DNA from 2 places in the Paenibacillus sp. Marseille-Q7038 genome. Region 1 is predicted to be linked to the other one. Evidence: a T-box and tRNA genes for the amino acid it is inferred to sense, from the RefSeq annotation. Region 1 holds a T-box; the other holds one or more tRNA genes.

Region 1 (5,123 bases):
CCTTAATTCATAGATGACCTTTACTTTGTCTTCCTTGGTGATTTTTTCTTGTTTTGAACTAAGGCATTTAACTTTTTTAAATACTCATTTTCCATTCGTAAACGTTCCACTTCTGCCTGTAAGGCCTCTACGGACCCTTCTACTAACGTTTGATTCTTTCGTTTGATCGATTCTTTTTTCACGGATGGACGCCCCTTTTTCTTTGGTCTTAGGGCGTCCATTCCATGTGATTTTAAGCTCTCTTGCCAGCTTAAAATGGTGCTATGACTTGCAATATTAAATATTGCAGCCGTTTCTCTAGCAGACGTCCCGAATTCGTTCATATAATTAAGTACGTCTAGTTTATCCTGTATGGAATACGGTGTATAGCGCTTTTTAAAAACTTCTTCACCATGGTGCTCATATTGCTTAATCCAATTTAATAAGACAGAATGATGGATTCCTATCGATTTCGCAATCGATTTTATTCCTTCCGATCCATTTTGATAACGCATAACTGCTTGTAATTTTTTATCTGAACTAAACTTAGCCATATAAAAACTGCACCTCCAATGTTAGTTAATGTCTAACATTTGGGGTGCAGTTCAAGGAGGGTGGTTTTTCCTGATCCATTGTGACCCATCAGCACGAGGCACTCTCCCTGATCAACTTGCAGAGAAATATTTGAGATAACAGCTTTCTCCCCATATTTTTTTGATACTTCATTTAATTGAATGACCAAGACCGCTCCTCCTCGCTGCACATTTATAGACTACATACGTTCCGGTGTTTTCACTCCAAGCAAGGTGAGGATCTGCTGAATCCGTTGACCTGTTACTTGTGCTATATATAGCTTATACTCCAGCTCTTGCGGCTCACCGTCCAAAATACGTTCTTGATGATATAAACGATTGAATAACTGAGCCGTATCGATAACATACCTTGCGAGTACAGAAGGTTCTTTTAAACGGATTGCTTTTTCAAGATACTCAGGGTATCTAGAGAGGTGTTTTAACAAATGCCAAGCAGCATCACTTATTGATATTTTATCTAACGATGTATAGGATCTTGTATTCCCTTGTGGAACGATTTCCTGTGCTTTTGTAAGCAGGCTTTGAATTCTTGCATACGTATATTGCACATATGGACCGGTTTCCCCTTCAAAACTAAGCGCCTCTTCGAGTGAAAAATCGATTTCATTTAACCGATGATTTTTGAGATCTCCAAATACAATCGCTCCTATTCCTACCTGCTCTGCTACCTCTTCTGCATTTGGCAGATTTGGATTTTTGGAATTGATAATTTCACGTGCCCGCTGAACGGCTTCATCAAGAACCTCTTCCAGAAAAACTACTTTTCCCCGTCTCGTGGACATTTTGCGCCCTTCAAATTTCATTAAACCAAATGGAACATGGATGCAGTCTTCCGCCCAAGACTTTCCCAACTTGTGAAGAACAGCGAAGACCTGCTGAAAATGAAGTTTTTGCTCCGCACCGACGACATAAAGAATTTCATCTGCGCCCATTTCTTCATGGCGATAAAAAGCTGTCGCGAGATCTCTTGTAGGATAAATCGTCGTTCCATCCTGCTTAATAATAAGACAAGGCGGCATTCCCTCCTCTTCCAGCGGGACAACGAGCGCTTCATCGCTTTCGATAAGCAGACCCGACTCCTGAAGCTTTGTCACAATCCCTGCCGTTTTATCGATATAGAAGCTTTCGCCAAGAACATGGTCAAAGTCTACGCCAAGACGCTTATACATCCGTTCAAATTCCTGCATACTGATCTCAATAAAATAATTCCACAATCGGATGGCTTCCTCATTACCTTGTTCTAACTTACGAAACCACTCTCTTGCTTCTGGGCCAAGCGTTTGATCATGCTCTTCTTCATCATGGAACTTAACATATAAGTTAAGTGATTCCTTGATGGGTTCTTTCGCCAACTTCTCGTCATTCCCCCATCTTTTATAAGCTGCAATTTGTTTACCAAACTGGGTTCCCCAATCTCCAAGGTGATTTACATTTTCTACGCCGTATCCTGCCATTTCGTACATTCTACATAGAGCGGCACCAATAACGGTTGAACGAAGATGACCTACTCCAAAAGGTTTAGCAATATTGGGAGAAGACATATCGATGACTACTTTTTTCCCTTCCCCTATAGAAAGCTTCCCAAAGTCCGGTTCACTTAACTGAGCAAATATTGCCTCGGCAGCAGTACTCCGCTGAAAAAAGAAATTGACATATGGACCCGCCGCCACTGCTGTTATTCCGGATTCTTGAATAGAAGCTGCCAGTTCAGCTGCTATAATTGCAGGGGATTTCTTCAGTGATTTAGCCAGCAAAAAACAGGGAAAGGCGACATCACCCATTTCAGGATGAGGTGGTTGTTCTAACATAGATTCTATCTCATGTGCTGTCATATCTAGATGTAAATCTAAAATCCCAGCTATCTTTTTCGTTAACATCCTTTCTACACTCCTTTAAAATTGGATATCAAAAAAAGCCCTCATCTCTGTTTATCAGAGACGAGAGCTATTATTCCCGCGGTACCACTCTATGTGAAAAGATCACCGATTCGTTTCTGCGAAAAACATAACGAAAAAGATGTGTCTATCCCCCTTATATGCGGGTAACGTCCGCAATGACCGGATACGCCTACTGCGATTTCGGCATACCATCTCCCAAGTGCGTTTCATACCAGATCCTGCATACCGGCTTCCACCATCCCGGTTCGCTAACAATACGGTGTCCTGGATTACTCTCTTGATCATCGAATGTATAATTTTGTAATATTATATATTTAGTTTTGCTAAAGTGCAACTTTTTTAGTGAATTATTATTTGTGATGAAGACTCCGTTTAACTAAAATTTTCGATCCTTTAACAAAGTTAAAACAGTCATGATTCGGATGATAATGAAAATTAAAAAAAGCAGAACAAGGATAAACTCCTTCTTCTGCTACTTCTCTTCCCTACTCACATATATAAGGGAACAACACATCATACGGCCATGCTCATTGTTGAGCAGATCTCTGCACAACGGCGGCATGCTTCTACACTGCTTTGACAATGAATATGTTCGAATTTTTCGCTTTCATTTGCACATTGTTCACAAGCTTTTACTACGAGAGCCAGAATTTCTTGTTCAAATACCGTTCCACGGCTAAGGGCTGCTGCTGCAAAGCTGCAAATTTCGGCTGCTTCTTTATTATACTTCATGCTTTCCCACAGGGAAGCTAGGTCATATTCTTTTAGGCTGGATACATAGCATTTATTACACGCATTCATTGCTTCAATACATGCTGCAATTTGAGTTTGCTTTTCAATCTCTAAGTTTGTCATTGTCATTGTGATATACCTCCGCGTATTCGCTATTTGTTCTTCTATTACCCGAAGAAGGGATACGCTAATCAATATGCAATGACAATACTTAAGATTCGACTTTTTACGTTATATTTTTCATTCCGCAGTTTCTCCATAAGCTTCAAGCTGCTGTAATGAACGCTTTATCTCTGTTTTGGAAAAATGTTCTCCGATGAAAACACCTACATCTTCTAAACGATCGCTGCTTCCAAGCTTCGTGAAATCTGTTTCACGATAAGCAAACTGAAACAAAAACCGACTGTTGGTATCCGAAAAAGTAACAATCCCTTTGGCACGGTAGATATCTCTTGGTAACTGCTTTAGCCATGATTCGAACTGCACACTATTAATGGGTTTTGAGAAATAATGAGTATAAGCCATTACGTGATCATGTGAATGAGAGTGATCAGATTCTGAGCTGTTATCACTTACCTCATTTGCGGCTACAGAACGGTGTTCAGCCGACACTCCTGGAAGCTCGTTCTCTCTTAGGATCGCTGTAGGAGGAGTGGCACAGTAGTTCGTCATATGAATCTCAGCATGCGGGTTCCATCTGCGTAAACACTCCCCCAGCTCCTGACGTTCCTCTTCCGTAACAAGATCAATTTTGTTCAGCAGCAACTGAGAAGCAGCACGAATTTGCTCTTGCATCAAGCGATAAGTTTTGCCCTTCTGCTTCCTGTACGTATCGAGTAAGTGAATGCTGTCTACAACAGAGATTAGTTCTCTTATTTCAAGTTTCACATATAAAGAAGTGTCCGCAATCCCATCTAAAATTTCTACTGGATTTGCAGCTCCCGTTGCTTCGATCACAATCACATCAGGAGAGGAACTCTGTACCAATTCCACAAGCTGCGGAGCAAGGTCACCTCGTACAGAACAGCAGATACATCCACCAAGTATTTCAGCCATGTTTACATCTTTTCCAATAAGCTCACCGTCTAGGTTGACCTCCCCCAGCTCATTCATTACAACTGCAGGAGTCATTCCTTTACTTTTCCAATATGCAAGCAGCTTTACTAATAATGTTGTTTTTCCGCTTCCTAAAAATCCCGATAAAATATATACAGGTATTGTCTTATTGTTAGTATTTTGCTCTATTGTCATCTTTCCTACTTCCTTCCCATCAGGTGCATTTCATTTTATTCAAGTAATAAATGATTCATCGTATTTATTATGTAGCTGCTTTATCTGTCTTCTAATACCTAACAAATATCCGCTTCGTTTGCGTCTACTGAAGTAATCGACTAAAGTAGATTCATATCTTGAATTTGGAGGATTGATTTTTATGAATTCTGTCGAAGAACACAAACAGGAGGCGCCAACTAGTGTAAACTGTATGGTTATTACGGTATCGGATACACGTACCAAGGATACAGATACCGGTGGACAGCTCATGCAGGAACTTCTTCTTACAAACGGCTACGCTGTTGTCGATTATATCATTATCCCTGATGAGACGGCTACTATACACTCTGTCATTCATCAAGCCGTAGTGAGAGATGATATTGAGGCTATATTACTAACGGGGGGTACAGGAATTTCACCGCGTGACAATACATACGAAGCAGTACACTCTCTGCTCGACAAGGAACTTCCGGGATTTGGAGAAATATTCAGGTACCTTAGTTTTACTGAGGATATCGGCACAGCTGCTATTTTAAGCAGAGCGGTTGGGGGTACAATCGGTTCTAAAGCTATATTTTCAATGCCAGGATCGAGGGGTGCAGTAAAGCTCGCCATCACCCGAATTATTGCTCCAGAATTACGTCATATT
Region 2 (5,123 bases), on a different contig from region 1:
TTCAGGAAATGTATGCAGAAAAAGGTGCAAAACCAGTACAGCTTGATCTTGAAGAGATTTTAAAGTACTCGAATGAATGTATCGCAGATCGACTTGTCATGTACCGGACTTACTTGCGGCATGACGCAAATAAATTAAGTCACCATATTTACACGCTAGTGCAAAACTGGATGATTCGAAAGAGGTGAGATCCTTTGTCGTTTGCGGCACAGACCAAAAAAGAATTAACCCTGATCGAAAGCGAGCCTTGTTGTGAGAAAGCAGAGTTGTCTGCCCTCATTCGTATGCTTGGCTCGGTCCAGCTGTCGAACAAGAAGGTTATTTTAGACGTCTCTACGGAGAATGCCGCGATTGCAAGGCGAATCTATTCTTTACTCAAAAAACACTTTCAGGTGCATACCGAGTTATTGGTTCGTAAAAAAATGCGGCTTAAAAAGAATAATGTATACATCGTAAGAATTCCGGTACGAGTGCAAGAAATTTTGAATGAATTGGAGATTGTATCAGAAGGGTTTATCTTTACGCCAGGAATCAATCCAAATGCTATTCATAAAAACTGCTGCAAACGGGCTTATTTACGAGGTGCGTTTATGGCGGGAGGCTCTGTTAATAACCCAGAAGGGTCTTCTTACCACTTAGAAATCGCCTCAATGTATGAAGAACATTGTCAGGCACTCGTCGATCTTGCTAATGAATTTAACCTGAATGCACGTTGTATAGAGCGGAAAAAAGGTTTTATTTTCTACATCAAAGAGGGCGAAAAAATCATTGAGATGCTCAGCATTATCGGTGCTCACCAAGCTTTATTTAAATTCGAAGATGTGCGAATTATGCGTGATATGCGGAATTCGGTGAACCGAATTGTTAACTGTGAGACAGCGAATTTGAACAAAACGATTGGTGCTGCTGTGCGTCAAATTGAGAACATTAAGCTTCTCGATAAGGAAGTAGGGCTCGAAACCCTTCCTGAAAAACTACGTGAAGTAGCAGAAGTAAGACTTGCGAATCCAGATATTAATTTGAAGGAAGTCGGGGAATTACTAAAAGGAACCGTCAGTAAATCAGGCGTGAACCATAGACTGCGCAAAATTGATGAGATGGCAGAGAAAATTAGAGTGGAAAAAGGTCAACTCATATAGTGTGAGCTATATCATAAAGAAGTCTTTTTTTCTTCTAGTTTGATTCATGCTATAATGGTATAATGTTAATAATTATGTAGTATGATGTAGAGATTTTTTAGAGGGGGTAAGTTTCCATGACAAAACACCCGGTATTAGTCCGTTTGAAGACGGGTCTTCATGCCAGACCAGCTGCTCTATTCGTTCAAGAAGCGAATAAGTATTCGTCCGAAATTTTTGTGGAAAAAGACGACAAAAAAGTGAATGCCAAAAGTATCATGGGAATTATGAGCCTTGCAATTAGCACGGGTACTGAAATTCACATTAGTGCTGAAGGCGCAGACGCTGAACAGGCAGTAAACGCATTGATTAGTCTTGTAAGCAAGGAAGAATTGGAAAACCAATAAATTCATGTTTTCATATGTGTATACCGGAAAGCCCCATTTGGGGCTTTTTTTCGTTTTATATCCTACATAAATTAAATAGTAGAAATGGAACTTTATACAAATTGATTTCGTCTAACAGTTTGTAATGTCTGAGTTAGAAGATGTTTGACTATAGAGGGAGGATCGTTAAATGAAAAAGAAATCAGTTTGGTTAAAGCCTGCAGCAGCTGTAGTAATTGCAGGTACATTACTCATTGGTGGGGGCGGAGGAGTTGTCTCCTTTGCGGGAAAAGCACAAGCGCAGGAAGCATCTGCAGTTCAGAATGTAGTATCTGTCGTAGGGAAAGGTGAAATTTCGGTAAAGCCGGACATTGCCTATCTTTATATTGGTGTTAATACAGAAGGTAAAACAGCAGTTGAAGCTCAAAAAGCAAATGCTAAAAAGATGCAAAGCTTAACCAACTTACTTAAAAAGACATGGAAGCTGGAGAGCAAAGACATACAAACGAATCAGTTTTATGTACAGCCTGATTACACATATAGTGAAAAAGAAGGACGAAAACTAAAAGGGTATTCTGCTTCACATTCTCTGAAAATCAGCTATCGTAATCTCGACAAGGTAGGAGAACTGCTGGATTCCGCTGCTAAAGCAGGTGTTAATCAGATCGACAATATTCAGTTTTCTATTGAGAACAGAGACGCTTTCGAAACAGCTGTAATCGAAAAAGCGATGGCTAATGCCAATTTGAAGGCAGGAGCCATCGCGAAAGTTGCAGGACGCAGTTTAGGAATTGTTCTGAGTGTGAGTCAAGGGAATGTGGCGGAACCGCTTCGTTACTACGAACAGTATAATATGAAAGTGGAAACAGAAGACAGTACTGCTGATCATTCATCCTCGGTTGAAACGGGGGAAATTAAACTGACTACAGAACTTACAGTCCATTATCAACTTAACTAGTTCTGAATGGAGAGAAGAGCAGTTTAGCAGTCATAAATAAAAGCCGCAGTCCCTAGAGGACTGCGGCTTTATTCATTTCTATATTTAGATCCCTTGCGGTGGAGTTGAGGAAATAACTTTATCAACAAGTCCGTAAGCTTGAGCTTCTTCTGCACTCATGAAGTTATCGCGATCTGTGTCTTTCTCAATACGTTCAATCGGTTGACCTGTACGTTCAGCCAAGATTTTGTTGAGTTTATCACGCATTTTGAGAATGCGGCGAGCACGAATTTCAATATCTGTCGCTTGACCTTGCGCACCACCCAAAGGTTGGTGAATCATGATTTCGCTGTTTGGAAGTGCAAAACGTTTCCCTTTTGCACCGGCATTGAGCAAGAATGCACCCATAGAAGCTGCCATACCCATGCAAATTGTCGATACATCTGGTTTGATGAATTGCATGGTGTCATATATCGCCATACCCGCTGTAATAGAACCGCCTGGGCTGTTAATGTATAGGTGAATGTCTTTTTCTGGATCTTCCGCAGTGAGGAACAACATTTGAGCGATGATAGAATTGGCTACTACATCGTTTACGTCGCTTCCCAGAAAAATAATCCGATCTTTCAATAGTCTGGAGTAAATGTCATAAGCGCGTTCACCGCGATTGGTTTGTTCTACGACCATAGGAATGTAACTCACGTGAAAAACCTCCTTAGGAATTTAGGTTTAGAGTTTATATTTAGACGTTTAACAGCATCTATATCTACGTTTCCGTATTAACCACATCATAAACAAATCAAAACAAAAAGTCAAAGAAAGTCAAACTATTTCGATAAAAAAAGAAACCTATTCGGTTTCATCGGTTAAGTGTATAACAAGCTGTTAAAAATAATGGCGCGCCCGCGAGGAATCGAACCTCGATCTCAGGCTCCGGAGGCCTACGTCATATCCGTTGGACCACGGGCGCACAAGTGTGACAGCAATATTGATTATATCTGATCGCCATTAAAAATGCAAGAAAGTTTAGTGGAGGTGTTTGATGTTCCATAAGAATGTGCAGACTACATTAATAGTGCGTTCAAAAGTAATATTTTATTTATAGGTAAGCAGGGTGCATAAATGAACGCTCCTTTGCGAAATATACTTCTGACCACTTGCATACCAGGGTAGATTTAGGTAAAATAAACGTGGGACTTAAAAAGTTAACCCCGGGACAATTTTAGTCCATATTAGAGGCCGGAATGAAGGAGTTTGCGGAAGTGGAAAGTATGCGAACGATTTTAGAAGTGCAGAAGCAACTTCTACCTGATCTCATGGACGTAATGAAGAAGAGATATACCATTCTGCGCCAAATCATGATTTCGGATGTAATCGGACGAAGAACGCTTGCCCACTCTCTGGATATGACGGAGCGTGTACTTAGATCGGAGACAGACTTGCTTAAATCCCAAGGACTGATTGAGATCGAGAGTATGGGCATGAGAATAAGCGAGTCCGGCGAGCAGTTGCTTGCAATGTTAGAACCTATGGCCAATGAATTATTTGGGCTGTCGGAGATGGAAGAGTTAATCGAGAAAACGTATGGACTTCAAAAGGTTATCGTGGTTCCTGGTGATTCTGAAAACTCCGAATATGCCAAGCGTTCACTTGGACGTGCAGGAGCTAGAGCCCTGCTGAGTGTTATGAATGATGGAGATGTTGTTGCAGTTACAGGGGGATCGACTACGGCTTCGGTCGCTGAACACTTAACCCCATCGTCTGCTATGCGCGGAGTATGGTTTGTACCCGCTAGAGGTGGACTTGGTGAAAGTGTAGAATTCCAAGCGAACACGATCGCGTCGACCATGGCGAAGAAGCTTGGGGCTGAATACAGATTGCTCCATGTGCCTGATCTGTTAAGTAACCATGCCTATGAATCATTAGTTCAAGACTCTAACATTCAAGAAATTCTAGGTATGATTCGAAAAGCTCGAATTGTAATTCATGGAATCGGCGGAGCAATGGAGATGGCTAAACGGCGTAAGCTTGCACCTCAGACGATCGAAGAGATTAGAGATGAAGGTGCTGTAGCAGAATCCTTTGGTTATTACTTCAATAATAAAGGAAAAGTAGTTCATACCATGCTCACGCTCGGTATGCGTCTCGAGGATATTACTCGAACGGATGTCGTCATCGCCATTGCAGGCGGTAAATACAAGGCAGATTCGATAAAGGCCGTGCTTCGTTTTGGCCAAGAAGATATACTTGTCATTGATGAGGCGGCAGCTACTGAAATTGTTAAGGATTTATAATGAAGTAAGACAGATTTGAAACTTGTTGTCTTGATGAATCTAATTTAGATTTGTCTTGAATATATAAAAATTTAGCAAAACTTGGGAGGAACTTACTCATGGTTAAAGTAGGTATTAACGGTTTTGGACGTATTGGACGTAACGTGTTCCGCGCAGCACTAAACAACAGCGAAGTGGAAATCGTAGCAATCAACGATTTGACTGACGTAAGCACTTTGGCTCACTTGCTTAAATACGACACAACTCATGGTCGTCTGGATGCAACTGTTGAACATAAAGAAGGCGCACTTATCGTTAACGGCAAAGAAGTAAAAGTATTTGCTGAGCGTAATCCAGAAAACTTGCCTTGGGGACAACACGGCGTTGAAATCGTTGTTGAATCCACTGG

Evidence for each region. The T-box of region 1 lies ahead of argS (arginine--tRNA ligase). A T-box ahead of a tRNA ligase gene usually reads a tRNA of that ligase, here a tRNA-Arg.
Region 2: it has a tRNA-Arg gene. The T-box ahead of argS (arginine--tRNA ligase) is inferred to sense a tRNA for this amino acid. The anticodon was not compared.

The regions. Positions count from the first base shown of each region.
Region 1 is NZ_CBCOOM010000001.1:1,000,255-1,005,377, reverse strand. Features, by position in the region: one part of gene ACWPWY_RS04920 (IS3 family transposase) at 1-80, opposite strand, end outside; one part of gene ACWPWY_RS04920 (IS3 family transposase) at 80-533, opposite strand; gene ACWPWY_RS04915 (ATP-binding cassette domain-containing protein) at 566-721, opposite strand; gene argS (arginine--tRNA ligase) at 752-2,449, opposite strand; T-box leader at 2,503-2,764, opposite strand; gene ACWPWY_RS04905 (four-helix bundle copper-binding protein) at 2,984-3,331, opposite strand; gene ACWPWY_RS04900 (CobW family GTP-binding protein) at 3,443-4,453, opposite strand; gene ACWPWY_RS04895 (MogA/MoaB family molybdenum cofactor biosynthesis protein) at 4,629-5,123, shown strand, end outside.
Region 2 is NZ_CBCOOM010000002.1:240,380-245,502, reverse strand. Features, by position in the region: gene ACWPWY_RS18300 (gluconeogenesis factor YvcK family protein) at 1-188, shown strand, start outside; gene whiA (DNA-binding protein WhiA) at 195-1,139, shown strand; gene ACWPWY_RS18290 (HPr family phosphocarrier protein) at 1,256-1,525, shown strand; gene ACWPWY_RS18285 (SIMPL domain-containing protein) at 1,695-2,462, shown strand; gene clpP (ATP-dependent Clp endopeptidase proteolytic subunit ClpP) at 2,547-3,143, opposite strand; tRNA gene ACWPWY_RS18275 (tRNA-Arg) at 3,337-3,411, opposite strand; gene ACWPWY_RS18270 (sugar-binding transcriptional regulator) at 3,713-4,735, shown strand; gene gap (type I glyceraldehyde-3-phosphate dehydrogenase) at 4,834-5,123, shown strand, end outside.